4 regions of the Eubacterium sp. BIOML-A2 genome follow, and region 1 is predicted to be linked to each of the others. Evidence: predicted binding sites of a transcription regulator. Region 1 holds the regulator's gene; each other region holds the start of a gene.
What was found. The regulator Rex, encoded in region 1, represses fermentation and respiration genes when NADH is low (regulators of the CRP and FNR family bind a similar motif). The targets are predictions, from matches to a motif close to ATTGTTAANNNNTTAACAAT.

Region 1 (4,724 bases):
AAAGTACCGCCATAGCTGATGGAAGTACCCGCTTCTACTTCCTTCACAAAAGTAACGTGGCTGATCAGCTCAAGCGCCGGCTTGAGATCCACGACTTCCTGCGAGACCTCCCCTGACGGGTACATTCCGTATGTGGAAATACCCGCGCGGACCAGATTATGTTTCATGTCCGGGAAGTCGATAATCCCGGCACTGTTGTCACAGTGATAATATGTAATGGAGGTTCCTTCCGCCTCCAGGGCCTTCTTCATCCATTCAAACTTTTCGTGCTGCTTATGTGTGTAGCTCTTGTCGGTCTCATCGGCTTTGGCAAAATGCGTATACATTCCCTCGATCTCTGTATTAGGCAGCCCGCCGATCTCCCGGATGGCCTTTACACTCTCCGGGCCGGGTAAGAATCCAAGCCTTCCCATCCCTGTATCAACTTTGATATGTATACGTGCTGTTCTGCCAAGTTTTTCCGCGGCTTTTGACATGCCTTTTGCCATCTCCTTCATATAAACAGTGGCACGGATATCTTTAAGAATCATCTCCTCATACTGCTCCGGGAAAATACAGCCGAGTACGAGAATTGGTTTTTTAAGCCCTTCCTTCCGGAGAGCTGCAGCCTCCTCCAGGCTTGCGGTGGCGTAGCCCCATATGTAATCCTTTTCTTCAAACATCTCCGCAATCGGCACGGCGCCATGGCCGTACCCATCCATCTTTATCACGGCGATGATCTGCGCCCCTTCCCCGATCCGCCGCCTCATCTGTTCCATATTATATGATACGGCATCCAGGTCTACCCTGGCAAATACCCTGTTAAACTGTTTCATTGCTCCATACTCTCCTCTGTTCTTTTTAGGCAGTCCCCGATTCCCGCCGTTATATCTTCTGCCAGCACACTGTAGGAACCCCTGGCTGCTTTGGCCTCGTCTCCCGCGCAGGCGTGCAGGTATACCCCGCAGACAGCCGCCTCATATGGCTTCAGTCCCTGGGCCATCAGCCCTGTAATAACCCCCGCGAGCACATCCCCGGACCCGGCCTTTGCCATAGAACTGTTTCCCGCAGTATTGACGAATATCTGACGGTCCCACTTGGCCGCAATTGTTCGTGCATCCTTTAAGACGCAGACAACACCCGCCCAGTCTGTAAATGCCCTGGTCATCTCAAAACGCTTTTCCTGCAGCTCTGTAACAGAACAGCCCAGCAGGCCGGACATTTCTTTCATATGCGGCGTCAGGACAATGGGCCGCTCCCGTTCTTCCAGCAGTTCCGGATGGCACCCCAGTATATTCAGCCCATCTGCATCTATCACGCAGGGAATCTGAACCTCTTTCACGACCTGAGTCAAGATACTCTCCGCAACACGGCTCTGTCCCAGCCCGCAGCCAATGCAGGCCACATCCGCCCATGCGAGGAGATCCCGAATGGCTTCTTCCTCATATTCAGTATAAGTGCTTACAATCGCTTCCGGTAAAAGCTGCTGCAATATCACCCGGTTATCTTCATGTGTATAAATCCGGACCAGACCCGCGCCGCATCTATACGCGGCCTTCGCACTCAAATATGCGGCGCCCGACATACCGCGGCTTCCGGTAATCATCAGGATCTTCCCATAGTTTCCTTTATGTGAATTGGGCCTTCGGGGCGGGATCAGCTCCGGCAGGTCCGATTTTTCAAATGTGTAGCAGACACCCGGTTCTTTTTCAAAAAGCTTCCGGCTGATTCCGATGGATACGGCAACAGTTTTTCCGGCATATTGGCAGCCCGGATGTAAAACACAGCCCAGTTTTTCGCACTCAAAAGTAACCGTCAGATCGGCTGAAAATGCCGTCCCTAATACCTTTCCAGTGGCTGAGCAGATGCCGGAAGGGATATCTATGGCAACCTTCTGTCCCGGCAGCGCACTCATCTTTTTAATATTTGCCGCATAAGCTCCCGAGACTTCCCGATTCAAGCCCACGCCGAAAACGGCATCCACTATAACAGTATATTCCTTTCTGTTGATTGTTGTTACTACAGGAACACCGCAATTTTCAGCGATTTTCATTTGCTGCATGCAGTCAGGAGTCCTGGATTCTTCGTTTCCGATGAAAGCGGCCTCAACATCACAGCCTTTTTCTTTTAACAGGCGCGCAACTGCAAAGCCGTCGCCGCCGTTGTTGCCGGAGCCGCAGACCACCAGCGTTCTGTGTGTATTGATTTTTTCCTGCTCCATAACGGCCACCGCCGCCAGAGCAGCCCGCTCCATCAGCACCATAGAGGGAATCCCGATCTCATGGATCGTGTAATTGTCCGCTTTCTGCATCCATTCACCGGTAGGCAGATATCTCATATACTCACTCTCCTTTATTTTCATAGTGTTTTGCTTGTGAAACCCGCGTCCGCAGCGTCCTCACCGCATCTGCCTCTAATACCACTGTGCGTATCCGAAGGGATTGTATCTGATAGGCGCAGGTGTCCCAATAAGTGAAATAACGTGCAACAAAGGCGCAGTGCCTTTGTTACACGTTTTATATTGTTAATCAATTATCATGTTCTTCATTGTAACGGCTGATATTATAAGACAGTTTCATCAAACTATCAGACAAATGTACGCTTTCTACGATCACATCATCCGGCAGGTGCAGATCAGTGTGCGCAAAATTCCATATGCCCTTGATACCATTCTCAACAAGCATATCGGCTACTTCCACTGCTTTTGACTTTGGAATCGTCAATGCAGCAATCTCTATGTCCGTATTTTCAACAAATTCTCTCAGGTCGTCCATCATACGGATCGGGATTCCACGTATAGTTACCCCTTCCAGTCTTGGATTCACGTCAAAAATCCCCTGCAGTATAAAGCCGCTCTTTTCAAAAGCCGCGTAATTGGCAAGCGCCTGTCCCAGGTTACCCGCTCCTATTATGATTACGTTATGTTTTCTGTTCAGTCCCAGAATCTTTCCGATCTCTGTATAGAGATACTTAACATTGTATCCATAGCCCTGCTGGCCGAAACCACCGAAGTTGTTTAAATCCTGGCGAATCTGAGATGCAGTGACGCTCATCTTCTTGCTCAGGTCATTTGATGAAATCCGTTCTACTCCTGCATCCAGTAATTCTCCCAAATATCTGTAATATCTGGGCAGCCGTCCAATTACTGCACGTGATATCTCTCTATCTTCCACAGCTATCCCCTCCAAACTTAATCTATTTAATATTATATAGAATTGTACGGGCAAAGTCAAATTTTAGTTGTATTTTAAACAATTTTCGTTATAATGAAATAAGTATACTCAAGGGCATACCGTAACTCATGCCCGGCGGGCGGGGTTTCGGCGGCTGAAGCATAACCGAAGGCCCGATACAGAAGACAACAGGAGGTTTCTTATGATACTTGCATGCCATAATCTCAATAAAGCTTTCGGTGGACAGGTCATTGTCAGAGACGGCTCTTTTCATATAGAAGACAGAGAAAAAGCGGCTCTGGTCGGAGTAAACGGGGCCGGAAAATCCACCATTCTTAAGATGATCGTAAAGGAAGAGCCAGCCGACAGCGGTGAAATTGTAGTTACAAAAGGGAAAACTCTCGGATATCTCGCACAGCAGCAGAAACTCGAGGGCGGCCGCTCCATATATGAGGAAGTAAAGACAGCAAAGGCTGATATTATCGAGTTGGAAAATCAAATCCGTGCTATTGAAAAGGAATTGAAGTCTCTGAGCGGTGATGCCCTTCAGAGCAGGCTCGATACCTATCATCGCATGATGTCCGCGTTTGAGGCACAGAATGGGTATGCTTACGAAAGCGAGCTGACAGGCGTCCTCAAAGGACTTGGGTTTCAGGAGGAGGATTTTGACAAAAAAACGGACACCCTTTCCGGAGGGCAGAAAACAAGGGTTTCCCTGGGAAAACTGCTCCTCACAAAACCCGATATCCTGCTTCTGGATGAGCCCACAAACCATCTGGATTTAAATTCCATCACCTGGCTTGAGACCTATCTGCTGAACTACCCCGGCGCCGTATTTATCGTCTCCCATGATCGTTTCTTCTTAAACAGAGTGGTCACAAAAGTGGTGGAGATCGAAAATGGGGCTGTCCGGATGTACGCCGGCAACTATAAGGCCTATGCGGACAAAAAACAACAGATCCGCGACGCCATGATGAAAGAATATCTGAACCAGCAGAGGGAAATCAAGCATCAGGAGGCCGTCATAGAAAAACTCCGGTCTTTTAACCGTGAGAAGTCCATCAAGCGCGCGGAAAGCCGTGAAAAACTGCTGGATAAGATGACGCTGGTCGATAAGCCCCAGGAGGCGGCGAAGGAGATCCATTTTTCCCTGGAGCCCTCTTGCCTGAGCGGCAACGACGTGCTTTCAGTGGAGGGGTTGTCTAAAAGCTTTGACAGTCAGACCTTATTTACGGATATCAGCTTTGATATCAGACGCGGCGAACATGTGGCTGTAATCGGTGACAACGGCACCGGGAAAACCACGCTGCTTAAGATTATCAACCAGGTGGTTCCCCCGGATACGGGCTCCTTTACTCTGGGGTCTAAGGTGAGAATCGGTTATTACGATCAGGAACACCATGTGCTGCACGACCAGAAAAATATATTTGACGAGATTTCGGATGACTATCCAACTCTGAATAATACGCAGATCAGAAATACGCTAGCCGCATTCCAGTTTACCGGTGATGACGTGTACAAACTGATCGGGGACCTGAGCGGCGGCGAGAAGGGACGCGTATCGCTGGCAAA
Region 2 (4,724 bases), on a different contig from region 1:
TACCGATGTATCCCCTTATGACTGCGGTTCCTATGCGTCCAGCACCACCTATGTGACAGGTATGGCTGTTGTAAAGACCTGTGAGACACTTAGAGAGAAAATCTGTGTCAGAGGGGCGTCATATCTTGGATGCTCTGTGGAAGATGTGGAATTTGATGGGGAACGAGTTCTGGATCTGAAAACCGGAAGGAGCATATCAAGGGCTGACATCGGCAATCGGGTTATGTGCAACAATGAAGAAGCACTCTATGCCAGCGAGGCATTTACCTCACCGGTATCACCACCGCCGTTTATGGTGGGCATGGCAGAGGTAGAGATCGATAAAGAGACGGGAGAGCTGGAGCTGGTTGATTATGCTGCAGTCGTAGATTGTGGAACCGTAGTCAATCCGAATCTGGCCAGAATCCAGGCGGAGGGCGGAATAGCCCAGGGGATAGGCATGGCCCTGTACGAGGATATCGTATACAGCGAAAAGGGAAAAAATTACAGCAATTCTTTTATGCAGTATAAAATCCCGAGCCGGCTGGATGTAGGAGAGATCCGGGTGGAGTTTGAGAGCAGTTACGAGCCGACAGGCCCCTTCGGTGCAAAATCCATAGGAGAAATCGTCATCAATACGCCGCCCCCGGCAATCGCAAACGCAGTTCAGAATGCAGTGGGAGTGATAGTGCGGGAAATGCCTATTACATCGGAAAAAATCTATAAGGGGATGCGGTGAGATAGTTTTTTGCGGCGGGGGCGCCTGTCCTGAGAGGTTCACCTGCCGTGGTGCGGAGAAAATGGGGATGCCCCTTTTTGGAAGCAGATCACTTGTAAAGAACGGCTAAATGGAAACCCTGCCGGATTTTGAGACACCAGAGACATTCACTGCACAATCTTGATGATTGTGCAGCGAATGTCTCTTATTGAATCCAAAGTTTTTCTTAAGCTTCTCCCAGGAAGTATCTGCCGTATGCATCGGCGGCTTTGATTGCTGCGCATACGGTTTCTGGGGTGACTTCGAACGGCAGGTTATGCAGGGTGTCATTTTCTGCGCATGCTGCGGTGGCAACGGCCATGAGTTTTTCTTCGGTTACTTCTTTGATTCCCAGTTCTTTTAATGTTACGGGCAGGCCCAGTTCGATGCAGAAGTCGATGATTTCCTGGAGTTCTTCTGCGGGGATGTTTTCGAGTACCAACTGGGTGATTGTCCCGAATGCTACTTTTTCGCCGTGGTACATGTGGTGGCAGTCTTCCAGAACTGTCAGGCCGTTGTGGATGGCATGTGCTCCTGCGAGTCCGCCGCTTTCAAAGCCGATTCCGCTCAGCAGGGTGTTGGCTTCTATTACTTTTTCTACAGCTGCGGTGCATGCTCCTGCTTCCAGTGCAAGTTTTGCTTTTACGCCTTCTTCCATTAATGTATCAAAGCATAATTTTGCCAGGGCCATAGCTGCTGAGGTCACTTTTCCGCCTGCACAGGTAGCGGCGCCTTTTGTCTGTACCGCTCTTGCCTCAAAATATGTGGCAAGGGCATCCCCCATGCCGGATACGGTTAAACGTACCGGTGATTTTGAAATAATGTCCGTATCCATCAAGACCATATTCGGATTAGCCGGAAGGAATAAATACTCCTCAAATACGCCTTCATCCGTGTAGATCACAGAAAGAGCGCTGCAAGGAGCGTCCGTAGATGCAATGGTAGGGCACACCAGAACCGGCGTATGTCCATAATAAGCCACTGCTTTAGCCGTATCCAGAATCTTTCCGCCCCCGATCCCAATCACAAGATCACAGTTTTCCTTCTTCAAAATCTCAGTAAGACGATTAATTTCATTCTTGCTGCATTCACCATTAAAATAATCATATACGATTTCAAAATCCTGACCGGCAAAGCTTCCATCAACAATATTGCCGATCCGCTTATAACCAGATTCTGTAATAAGAATCAAAGCCTTCTTCCCATACACCTTCGCATAATCACAGAGCCTTGCCATCTCGTTAGCACCCTGTACGTATTTGCCCGGACTAATTAAAATATTTGCCATTTGTAATTCCTCCTAAATCAATCAGTATGTTATTTTATTAACAATCATATTATGCACTGATTCTCCAATAAAGTCAATCCCGTACCAAAACTTTCTCACACCCAGATTCCTCTTACGGTAACAATTCAGACAAGCCTGAACTGTTACAATTTACGTTACCATCCGAGTGGGAGGTCTTCCCCACCGTTTGGATGAACCAGCCTGCCGTGGAACGGAGCGGGGACAGACGGAAACATATATCTGTCCGTCTGTCCCCGCTCCGTCCCACGGCAGGCATCCCCTACATTCGTTTCTGATATCCCAGCCGCTCACTTCCATCCTCCAGATAGATGATCCCGCAGTACTGAAACCCATTTTTATCGAGCATATGCTGCATGACCACATTATCTCTGTGTGTATCAATACGGAGATTCCTGCACTGCTCCAGTGCCCAGTTCAGGCAGAAGGATGCAGCTCCGCGGATGGTGCCGTCTGAGGTAATCCTGTGTACAACCCCATAGGGGGATTCATCCAGCCACTGACCGTTATATATTTTAGTATAAGTATCATCACGGCCCTCCTTATAATAGAATGCAGCTATGATATTGCCGTGTTCTTCGCAGACATAACTGTTTCCATCCTCAATATCCTGAGCCAGCAGTGCTTTCGGCGGATAGGTGCTGCCCCATTGTGTGGGATTTCCGTGGCTTGTCATAAACATTCTTGCGCTTTCATACATTTTCAGCAGAATTTCCAGATCTGCCAGCCTTGCCTTTCTAATTTTCATGTTTAAATACTACCTTTCAAATGTTATTTATTCTGATAATAATACATCGCATACTATGCAATATATGTGCGGTTTTAGTAATGGTTTTATGATGTTTAAAATAAATTACACACATATTTTTATTTTAAAACGATTCACATATTAAAGCAATTAGAAAAAATACTGAAAATTTGCAGCCTTTTGCCTTGAAAATCCGTCTATTTAATGTAATGATAATACTGTATTACTATAGAGGAGGGCACATAAGATGAGCGGCAAGAAGAAGGTGTTACTGGCAGGGGGGATAGCAGCTGGCATTTTGATCTGTATTTACTGTGGCATATCTATTTATTTCATGAATCATTTCTTTCATAATACCAGGATCAATGGTGTGGATTTTTCCATGAAAACGGCAGATGAGGCCGAGCGGTATTTTGCAGGGCAGATTGATGGGTATGCGCTGAAAGTTACTCCGATAGAAGGCGGCAGTGAGGAGATCAGCGGATCATCGATATCAATGAAGTATAAGAAGAGCAAAGAGCTGGATAAAGCGCTGAAGGAGCAGGGGGCGTTTCTTTGGCCTTCGATGTTTTGGAAGGATCATAAGGTGAAGCTGTCTCTGGGTTTTGATTATGACCAAAAACAGCTGGAGGAAAAGATTCAGGCGCTGCAATGTTTCCAGAATGAAGAAAAGAGCGATCCGGAGAGCGCTAAGCCGGAGTTTGATGGGGATAAGTTTGTTGTAAAGCCGGAGGTGCTGGGGACAAAAGTCGATCAGGAGCCGATGAAGGAAAAGCTGATACAGGCAGTGCAGGGGCTGGAAGAGGAATTCAGCCTGGAGAAAGAAGACTGTTATCTGAAGCCGAAGTATACTGCGGATTCAAAAGAGGTGGCGGCTGCCTGCGATACCTTGAACAAGTACTGCGGGACAAGCATCACTTACGATATGGCGCCGCATAAAGAAGTGGTGGACAAGGCGCTGATTTCTACTTGGCTGTCCTGGGATGAGAGCATGAATGTTACTTTCCACGAAGACAAGGTCAGAGAGTATATGAATCAATTCGCCGCAAAATACGAAACTCTTTATGGGACTCGTCCGCTGACCACGCCCTGGGGAAAAGCGACGGAAGTAAGCGGCGGCACCTACGGCTGGGCAATCAATGAGGCGGCTGAGGCGGATGCTCTGATCGCCAGTATTAAAGCAGGTGAGCAGGCAACCAAAGAGCCGGTATATGAGCAGCGGGCGGCAAGCCATGAGCAGCAGGACTGGGGCAAAACATTTATTGAGGTGGATCTGAGTGCGCAGTATATGTGGTATATTGTTGATGGGAATGTGGCCTTTGAGACGGCTGTGGTAACCGGCAAGCCTTATGAACACTCCACACCGGCGGGGGTATATGACATCCTTATGATGATCCCAGGCACTACCCTTGTGGGAAATATTGTGCCTGAGACGGGAGAGCCGGAGTACCGGACATGGGTGGACTACTGGATGCAGGTGACTTACGGCGGTGTCGGATTCCATGATGCCACATGGCAGCCCGCTTTCGGGGGAGATCTGTACTGGAGCATTGGTTCCCACGGATGTATTAATATGCCGTTGGACGGCGCGGCGACATTATACAGCATGATATCGAACGGGACTCCTGTTGTCATGCACTACTGATACACATAAGCGGAGAAGAAAACACTATATATTGTATAAAATTAGATACAAGGCCTATAATGAAAACTATTATCATTTATCCTCTTGTCTTTTATTTAACGAAATGATATACTGGGCGGGAACTAAAAGATAACCTGATACATCAAAGGAGGATTTTATAATATGGCTCATTACGATCAGTGGGAAGGATTTAAGGGAAGACTGTGGAGAGATGACATCAATGTCAGGGATTTTATTCAAAACAATTATACTCCTTATGACGGCGATGAGAGCTTTCTGGAAGGACCTA
Region 3 (4,724 bases), on a different contig from region 1:
CATAAGCTATACCTCCTGTTTTTGATGCCGCTCTTTTAAGTTGTTTTTATTATACATCAACTTTTTTAACAATGTAAGACCCCCCGAGTAATTTTGTGCAATTTTTAACTAACTTTTTCCGTGTGGTTTTATTGTTAATTTTATATCAATCAGAGTCAAAGGGGTCTGACCCCTTTGCAGAATTTAAAAGCGTGACGCTCATGCGCCACGCTCCTATTTGTGAGAAAAAATTTATGAATTTATATTCAAAAGGATATTTATTATTTTTATGCTGCCGCTGCGCCTTACGGCACGGCGGCCGTGAATGAATAACTGCGAAACTTATTTGCCGTAGTAACACTTCAGATAGATCTCTTTGATCTCCTTCATCAATGGATATCTTGGGTTAGCGCCTGTACACTGGTCGTTGAATGCCTGCTCTACCATATCATCCAGTGTGTCGAGGAAGTATTTCTCATCTATGCCATAGTCTTTGATCGTTTTCTTGATGCCGATTGTCTCTTCTAACTCTTCTAATCTTGCAACAAGGTTATTGAATACTTCCTGGTCATCTTTGCCCGTGCAGCCTGCAAAACGTCCCAGTTCAGCATATCTTGCAAGTGCATGCGGGTACTGATACTGTGAGAATGTACCCATCTTTGTCGGAGCCTCTGCTGAATTGTATTTCATAACTTCTGTCAGGAGTACTGCATTTGCAACACCGTGTGGAAGGTGATGAAATGCACCCAGCTTGTGTGCCATAGAGTGGTTCAGTCCGAGGAATGCGTTTGCAAAGGCCATACCTGCCAGACAGGAAGCATTTGCCATCATCTCGCGTGCATGTGGGTCGTTTGCCCCGTTCTCGTATGCGGATGGAAGATTATCAAATACCATCTTTACAGCTTTCATTGCCAGGCCGTCTGTGTAATCTGTGGCCATGATAGATACATATGCCTCGATTGCATGTGTCATAACGTCGATACCTGATGCGCTTGTCAGGCCCTTTGGCTGGGTCATCATGTTATCAACATCTACAATTGCCATATTCGGAAGCAGTTCGTAGTCTGCAAGCGGCCATTTTACCCCGGTCTCTGCATCTGTGATGATTGCAAAAGGTGTGACCTCAGAACCGGTTCCTGAAGAGGTCGGGATCGCTACGAAATAAGCTTTCTCTCCCATTTTCGGGAATGTATATACTCTCTTGCGGATATCCATAAAGTCCATTGCCATGTCTTCAAAATTTGCTTCCGGATGTTCGTACATTACCCACATGATCTTTGCTGCATCCATTGCAGAACCACCGCCAAGTGCGATAATTGTATCCGGCTCAAATGCTCTCATCTGGTCTGCACCTTTTTGTGCACACTGCAGGGTCGGGTCTGGAGCTACTTCATAGAAGCATGAATGCTGGATACCCATTTCATCCAGTTTTGCCTCGATTGGAGCTACGTAGCCATTTTTGTACAGGAAGGAGTCGGTAACGATAAATGCTTTTTTCTTGTGCATGATTGTTCCCAGCTCATCCAGTGCAACCGGCATACAGCCTTTTTTGAAGTAAACCTTTTCAGGTGTTCTGAACCAAAGCATATTCTCTCTCCTCTCAGCCACTGTCTTAACATTCAGTAAGTGTTTTACCCCAACATTTTCAGAAACGGAGTTTCCGCCCCATGAGCCGCATCCCAGTGTGAGGGATGGAGCCATTTTGAAGTTGTAAAGGTCGCCGATGCCGCCGTGAGAAGAAGGTGTGTTGATAAGAACACGGCACGTTTTCATGGCTGCTGCATGTTTTGCTATTTTCTCTGTCTGTGCCGGATGGATATACAGGGAAGCTGTGTGACCGTATCCGCCGTCGGCTACAAGCTGGGCTGCTTTTTCCAACGCTTCATCAAATGTTTTTGCTTTATACATGCCAAGTACAGGAGATAATTTTTCATGAGCAAACTCTTCGGAAATGTCTACTGATTCCACTTCACCTATCAGGATTTTTGTGTTTTCCGGAACATCCACTCCAGCCATTTTTGCAATTTCGTATGCTGATTTGCCTGGAATCTTGCTGTTCAGTGCGCCATTAATAATGATTGTCTTGCGTACTTTATCCAGCTCTGCTCCCTTTTTCAGGAAATAGCATCCACGGTAAGCAAATTCTTTTTTCACTTCCTCATAAATGCTGTCAAGAACTGTTACAGACTGCTCAGATGCGCAGATCATGCCGTTGTCGAATGTCTTGGAATGTATAATGGAATTTACTGCCATCTTAACATCAGCTGTCTCATCAATAATTACCGGTGTGTTTCCAGGTCCTACTCCGAGCGCCGGCTTGCCTGATGAGTAAGCAGCCTTTACCATTCCCGGTCCGCCGGTTGCAAGAATGATGTCTGAATCCTTCATAACGGTGTTTGTTAATTCCAAAGACGGTACATCAATCCATCCGATAATGCCTTCCGGAGCGCCAGCCTTTACAGCTGCGTCCAGAACAACTTTTGCCGCCTCGATCGTACATGCTTTAGCAGCAGGATGGGGGCTGATAATAATTGCATTTCTGGTCTTCAGACAAAGCAGTGTTTTGAAGATCGCTGTTGAAGTCGGGTTTGTGGTCGGAATAACCGCAGCTACCAGACCGATCGGCTCTGCTATCTTTTTAATGCCAAACGCCGCATCTTCCTCTATCACACCACATGTTTTGGTGTCTTTATACGCATTGTAAATGTACTCAGCTGCATAGTGGTTCTTGATAACCTTATCTTCCACAATTCCTCTCTGCGTCTCTTCTACCGCCATCTTTGCAAGCGGAATACGCATCTTATTCGCAGCCATGGCTGCTTCATAAAAAATCTTATCTACCTGTTCCTGCGTAAAAGCAGCAAATACTTTCTGAGCTTCACGCATAGCTTTCATTTTTGCTTCGAGTGTTTCCACGCTGTCTACAATCTCAGGTACTACGATCTTTTCCTTCTTTGCCATTTCTATTTTTCCTCCCGTAATAGAATAATTTTCTTAATTACAGGTTTTAGTTTAACCCATCGTTAAATAATTGTCAATATTGCTTTTGTCAAATATTTAACGTTATTTTTTTAACATTTATTGTTGATATTGCACAAAAATAGATGCAATCCATACTATGAAGACAAAAATCCGGCGGCTGCGGAAAGCATTAAAATTCAATAAGCTTTCCGCGGCCGCCGGGCCGTATCATTATTTATCAAGAATTTATATCTCTATAAACTTTTCTTTCCAGAATTATACTAATTCAATCAGCACTTCCATAGCTGCGTCACCTTTACGCTGACCAATCTTTACGATTCTTGTGTAGCCGCCGTTGCGGTCTGTATACTTAGGAGCGATCTCTGAGAACAGTTTTTCCGGAAGATCAACTTCTTTTGTATTTCTCTTCTTACCTGCAGCAGCTACCGGAACTTCCTTTACAGGATAAAGAACCTTCAGCATCTCTCTTCTTGCGTGAAGTCTGCTCGGCATATCTTTCTTGATCTTCTTGTCAACTTCATCATATACGGTAACTTTTTTGCCGTCTACTACTTCTTTTACTCTCTTGCCGTCTTTATCTTTACGTGCAACCTTTGCTTTTACGGTCACTTCTTCGTAATTATCTTTTTCTCTGACAGCCATAGCAATTAATCCCTCCGCTACTTTGCGGATCTCTTTTGCTTTTGCTTCTGTCGTAATGATTCTGCCATTATTCAGCAGAGCTGTTACCTGGTTTCTGATTAAGGCTTTTCTCTGGCTGGATGTTCTGCCGAGTTTTCTATACTTTGCCATTGTTTTAATCCTCCATTTTCAAACATTTGGTTATGCATCTTCGGGCTTATTAATCAAATGCTCCCGCCATGCTCTTCGGGCTTACTGACAGGATAATTCAAATAATAATCTATAATGGTGCAGTGGCTGTTTATTCGTTACTATACACGGCCCATAAGCCGTGAATAGTAACGTTTATTCATCGCCCTGGTTCAGCTCAAGGTCTAATTCCTTCAGCTTGGCCAGCACTTCTTCCAGTGACTTGCGTCCAAGGTTACGCACCTTCATCATATCTTCCGGTGTCTTATTGGTAAGTTCCTCGACGGTATTGATGCCGGCTCTCTTCAGACAGTTATAAGAACGTACGGAGAGCTCTAATTCATCAATGCTCATCTCCAGTACTTTCTCTTTTTCATCATCTTCTTTTTCGATCATGACTTCCGCAGCCTGAGCAACTTCTGAGAGGTCGATAAACAACTTCAGATGCTCGCTGAGCACTTTCGCAGCAAGGCTGACAGCCTCGTCCGGAAGCAGTGTTCCTTTAGTCCATACATCCAATGTCAGTTTGTCATAGTCAGTAATCTGGCCGACACGCGTATTCTCTACTGTGAGATTTACACGGTCTACCGGAGTATATATGGAATCAATCGGAATAACGCCAATCGGTAAGTCTTCATTCTTATTCTTGTCTGCGCTTACGTATCCTCTTCCTTTTGTAATGGTAAGTTCCATGTACAACTTGCTGTCCTTGCCTCCGCTTAAGGTTGCAATGACCTGGTCGGGATTCATAATCTCAATATCGGAATCCGCCTGGATGTCAGCGCCTGTTACAACACCTTCTCCTTCAAATTCGATATATGCGGTCTTTACTTCGTCTGATTCTGATGTATTCTTGATTGCCAGTGATTTCAGATTCATGATAATCTCGGTTACATCTTCTTTAACACCCGGAATGGAACTGAATTCGTGCAGGACTCCGTCGATTTTAACAG
Region 4 (4,724 bases), on a different contig from region 1:
CGAGAAGAATGATATTAAGATAGAAGGGCTGGAAAAGCCAAAGTCAGATATCCATGAGGGTGAGGAAGAAGAGGAAGAGGAGTATTAATGAGCAAAGTAGTAGTCGGAATGTCCGGGGGAGTTGACTCCTCGGTAGCGGCCTATCTTCTGAAGGAACAGGGATACGACGTCATCGGAGTGACGATGCAGATCTGGCAGGATGAGGAGCGGGCTGTTCAGGAAGAAAACGGCGGATGCTGCGGCCTGAGCGCCGTGGACGATGCCAGGAGGGTGGCTGCGGATCTGGGGATTCCATATTATGTGATGAATTTTAAGCAGGAATTCAAAGAGCATGTGATTGATTATTTTGTGGATGAATACCGTAACGGCAGGACACCCAACCCCTGTATCGCCTGTAATCGGTACGTGAAGTGGGAGGCTTTGCTACACAGGAGCCTGGCGATCGGGGCGGAGTACATTGCTACCGGCCATTATGCCAGGATAGTGAAACTGGACAATGGACGTTTTACACTGATGCGTTCCGCGACTCTTGCAAAGGATCAGACCTATGCGCTTTATAATCTGACCCAGGAACAGCTGAAACACACGCTGATGCCAGTGGGAGAATACACAAAGGATGAGGTGCGCCGGATTGCCGAAAAAATCGGCCTTATGGTTGCAAACAAGCCGGACAGCCAGGATATCTGTTTTGTTCCTGACGGTGATTATGCATCTTATATAGAAGAAACAGCAGGAATCAGGATGCCGGAGGGGAATTTTGTGAGCAGTGACGGCCGTGTGCTGGGACGGCACAAAGGCATTACCCACTATACGGTTGGACAACGAAAAGGTCTGGGGCTTGCCCTGGGATATCCCGCCTTTGTGCTGGAGATCCGCCCAAAGACCAATGAAGTGGTGATCGGTACAAACGAAGAGTCCCTGACCCATACGCTTCGGGCAGGAACGCTGAACTTTATGTCTGTAGAAGATTTGACGGAACCTTTACGAGTTTTTACAAAAATACGCTATAACCATAAGGGGGCATGGTGTATAATAGAGAAAACGGGAGACGATGAGGTGCTCTGCACTTTCGAGGAGCCGCAGCGGGCGGTGACTCCCGGACAGGCTGTCGTATTTTACGACGGCGAATACGTACTCGGCGGAGGGACCATTTTATGATAACCAGTGATTTTCACATGCATACTAACTTTTCGATTGACAGCGACATTTCTCCCAGGGACATGATAGAGGGCGCCCTGGCAAAGGGATTGACGACAATCTGTATAACGGACCATAACGACAAAGACTATCCGGTTCACGAGGATATTGGAATGGAGGGGTCCCTTTTCGAATTAGACAGATATTTTCAGGAACTGGGCTCGCTCAGGGAAGAATATGCGGACAGGATTGATGTGCGCATCGGGATTGAAATTGGGCTGCAGCCTCATCTGGGAGAATACTATAAAGAATTAGTCAGTCAATATCCCTTCGATTTTGTGATCGGTTCTGTCCATGTGGTAAACGGGGAAGATCCGTATTATCAGAAAATGTTTGAAACACGGACGGATGAAGACGCATACAGAGAGACATTTGAGGTAACACTGGAAGATATAGAGTCCGTGCAGGACTTTGATGTGCTGGGACATATTGATTATGTTGTGCGCTATGGAAAAAAACAGGCGCAGGAATACAGTTACCGGAAGTATGCGGATATTCTGGACGAGATCCTGAAAAAAGTGATTTCCATGGGGAAGGGGATCGAGATGAATATGGCCGGATTCAAGTACGGTCTCGGCTTCTGCCATCCGCATCCGGATGTGATCAGGCGGTACAGGGAGCTCGGCGGAGAGGTGATCACAATCGGCGCCGACGGGCACCGGCCGGAACACATTGCCTACGATTTTCAGAAGGCAGGGGACATCCTGAAGGGCTGCGGCTTTAAATACTACACAGAATTTAAGTCCAGAACGCCGATTTTTCAACAACTTCCATAAAAATATATTTAGCACTTGAATTTTTGTTCTTGATTTAGTACAATAAACCGTAGTTGATGAATCTTTAACAAACTTGAGGTTTGCTGAAGGTTTCACAATATAATGACTGTGTAACAGTTAACAACTTTCAAAACTTTAGGAGGAATTAATCATGGCAGTAAAAGTAGCGATTAATGGATTTGGACGTATTGGACGTCTCGCATTCAGACAGATGTTCGGAACAGAAGGGTATGAAGTAGTTGCAATCAACGACTTAACATCTCCGAAAATGTTGGCTCACTTATTAAAATATGACTCAACACAGGGAAAATATGCACTTGCTGACAAAGTAACAGCTGGTGAGGACTCCATCACAGTAGACGGAAAAGAAATCAAAATCTATGCTAAAGCTAACGCTGAAGAACTTCCATGGGGAGAGATTGGTGTAGACGTAGTTCTGGAGTGTACAGGCTTCTATACATCAAAAGCAAAAGCAGAGGCTCACATCAAAGCAGGCGCTAAGAAAGTAGTCATCTCTGCTCCGGCTGGAAATGACCTTCCTACAATCGTATATAATGTTAACCACGAGGAGCTGACAAAAGAGGACAACATCATCTCAGCAGCTTCCTGTACAACAAACTGTCTGGCACCGATGGCAAAAGCACTGAACGATCTTGCTGAGATCAAGACAGGTATCATGTGCACAATCCATGCTTACACAGGCGACCAGATGACACTTGACGGACCTCAGAGAAAAGGCGATCTGAGAAGATCACGTGCAGCTGCAGTGAATATCGTTCCTAACAGCACAGGCGCAGCTAAGGCAATCGGCCTTGTTATCCCGGCACTGAACGGCAAGCTGATCGGAGCTGCTCAGCGTGTTCCTACCCCGACAGGATCCACAACAATCCTGACAGCAGTAGTTGAAGGAACAGTAACAGTAGATCAGATCAACGAAGCTATGAAAGCTGCTTCCAACGAGTCTTTCGGATACAACACAGATGAGATCGTATCCAGCGACATCGTAGGAATGAACTATGGTTCTTTATTTGATGCTACTCAGACAATGGTACTGCCTCTGGACAACGGAACAACACAGGTACAGGTTGTATCCTGGTATGACAATGAGAATTCTTACACAAGCCAGATGGTAAGAACAATCAAATACTTTGGAACATTACTGTAAGTCGGTATTTCGGAAAATATAATCGGCAGATTAATTTCTAAAAAATAGACTCACAAAGGGTCCGGTCTTATATAGGGCCGGATCCTTTTTTTCATGAATTATAGGGGATAGTGTGACTGCTCTATCCCTAGAAGGTAATTATTAAACAGGAGGCAATAAGATGCTCAACAAAAAATCAGTAGACGATATTAATGTTAAGGGTAAAAAAGTTCTTGTAAGATGCGATTTTAATGTACCATTGATTGACGGAAAGATCACAGACGAGAACCGTCTTGTGGCTGCACTGCCGACGATTAAAAAGCTGGTGGCAGACGGCGGTAAAGTGATCCTTTGTTCCCACCTGGGCAAGCCGAAGGGACAGCCTCTTCCGGAATTATCACTTGCACCGGTCGCTGTCAGATTATCCGAACTGCTCGGACAGGAAGTAAAATTCGCAGCAGATCCTGAGGTTGTAGGACCAAATGCAAAGGCAGCAGTAGAGGCAATGAATGACGGAGACATCGTCCTTCTCGAGAATACCCGCTACAGAGCAGAAGAGACAAAGAACGGCGAAGCTTTCAGCAAAGATCTGGCATCTCTTTGCGATGTTTTTGTAAACGATGCATTCGGAACAGCACATAGGGCACACTGTTCAAACGTTGGTGTTACACAGTTTGTAGAGACCGCAGTAGTAGGATACTTAATGCAGAAAGAAATAGATTTCCTGGGCAATGCAGTAGAGAATCCGGCGAGACCTTTTGTTGCAATTCTTGGCGGCGCTAAGGTTTCCAGTAAGATTTCCGTTATCGAGAACCTTTTGGACAAGGTTGACACCCTGATCATCGGGGGCGGAATGTCTTACACATTCAGCAAGGCTCAGGGCGGAAGCGTCGGCAAATCTCTTCTGGAAGAAGATTACTGCCAGTACGCGCTGGATATGATCAAAAAAGCAGAGGAAAAGGGCGTGAAGCTTCTTCTGCCGGTTGACAATGTGATCGCAGATGATTTCTCCAATGATGCAAATACGAAAGTGGTAGGACGCGGAGAGATCCCGGATGGCTGGGAAGGACTGGATATCGGACCTGAGACTGCTAAATTATATGCAGACGAAGTGAAGAGTGCAAAGACTGTTGTCTGGAACGGACCAATGGGATGCTTCGAGATGCCGAACTTTGCGGCAGGAACAGAGGCAGTGGCAAAGGCGCTTTCAGAGACAGATGCAGTGACAATCATCGGCGGTGGTGATTCCGCAGCTGCAGTTAACCAGCTGGGATACGGCGACAAGATGACACACATCTCTACAGGCGGCGGAGCTTCCCTGGAATTCCTTGAAGGAAAAGAGCTTCCGGGCGTAGCGGCAGCAAACGACAAATAAAGGATCTATATTCCGGCAGGTTCGGAATTGACAATACCACGCAGGGCATCCATAACACATGTCCTGTGGGCCGGGCTGCGGCAAAGCAGCAGAACAAATGAACGATAAAAGGAGACCATATCATGTCAAGAAAGAAAATCATCGCAGGTAACTGGAAAATGAACAAGACTCCAAGTGAGGCAGTAGCTTTGGTTGAGGAGTTAAAACCATTAGTGGCAAACGAAGAGGTTGA

Region 2: a site for Rex is predicted at 2,050-2,069, ahead of GKG43_RS15645 (glycerol dehydrogenase). Genes of this name have one in related genera too.
Region 3: a site for Rex is predicted at 2,999-3,018, ahead of adhE (bifunctional acetaldehyde-CoA/alcohol dehydrogenase). Genes of this name have one in related genera too.
Region 4: a site for Rex is predicted at 2,026-2,045, ahead of gap (type I glyceraldehyde-3-phosphate dehydrogenase). Genes of this name have one in related genera too.

The regions. Positions count from the first base shown of each region.
Region 1 is NZ_WKZK01000017.1:34,398-39,121, reverse strand. Features, by position in the region: gene alr (alanine racemase) at 1-815, opposite strand, end outside; gene GKG43_RS08320 (NAD(P)H-hydrate dehydratase) at 812-2,317, opposite strand; gene GKG43_RS08315 (redox-sensing transcriptional repressor Rex) at 2,508-3,152, opposite strand; gene GKG43_RS08310 (ABC-F family ATP-binding cassette domain-containing protein) at 3,355-4,724, shown strand, end outside.
Region 2 is NZ_WKZK01000046.1:51,575-56,298, forward strand. Features, by position in the region: gene GKG43_RS15640 (molybdopterin cofactor-binding domain-containing protein) at 1-718, shown strand, start outside; gene GKG43_RS15645 (glycerol dehydrogenase) at 924-2,024, opposite strand; gene GKG43_RS15650 (acetyltransferase) at 2,305-2,790, opposite strand; gene GKG43_RS15655 (L,D-transpeptidase family protein) at 3,038-4,435, shown strand; gene pflB (formate C-acetyltransferase) at 4,598-4,724, shown strand, end outside.
Region 3 is NZ_WKZK01000014.1:38,125-42,848, forward strand. Features, by position in the region: gene GKG43_RS07275 (aminoglycoside phosphotransferase family protein) at 1-3, opposite strand, end outside; gene adhE (bifunctional acetaldehyde-CoA/alcohol dehydrogenase) at 322-2,940, opposite strand; gene GKG43_RS07285 (L17 family ribosomal protein) at 3,217-3,753, opposite strand; gene GKG43_RS07290 (DNA-directed RNA polymerase subunit alpha) at 3,928-4,724, opposite strand, start outside.
Region 4 is NZ_WKZK01000063.1:20,329-25,052, forward strand. Features, by position in the region: gene nifU (Fe-S cluster assembly scaffold protein NifU) at 1-88, shown strand, start outside; gene mnmA (tRNA 2-thiouridine(34) synthase MnmA) at 88-1,158, shown strand; gene GKG43_RS18895 (histidinol-phosphatase HisJ family protein) at 1,155-1,973, shown strand; gene gap (type I glyceraldehyde-3-phosphate dehydrogenase) at 2,125-3,138, shown strand; gene GKG43_RS18905 (phosphoglycerate kinase) at 3,299-4,492, shown strand; gene tpiA (triose-phosphate isomerase) at 4,615-4,724, shown strand, end outside.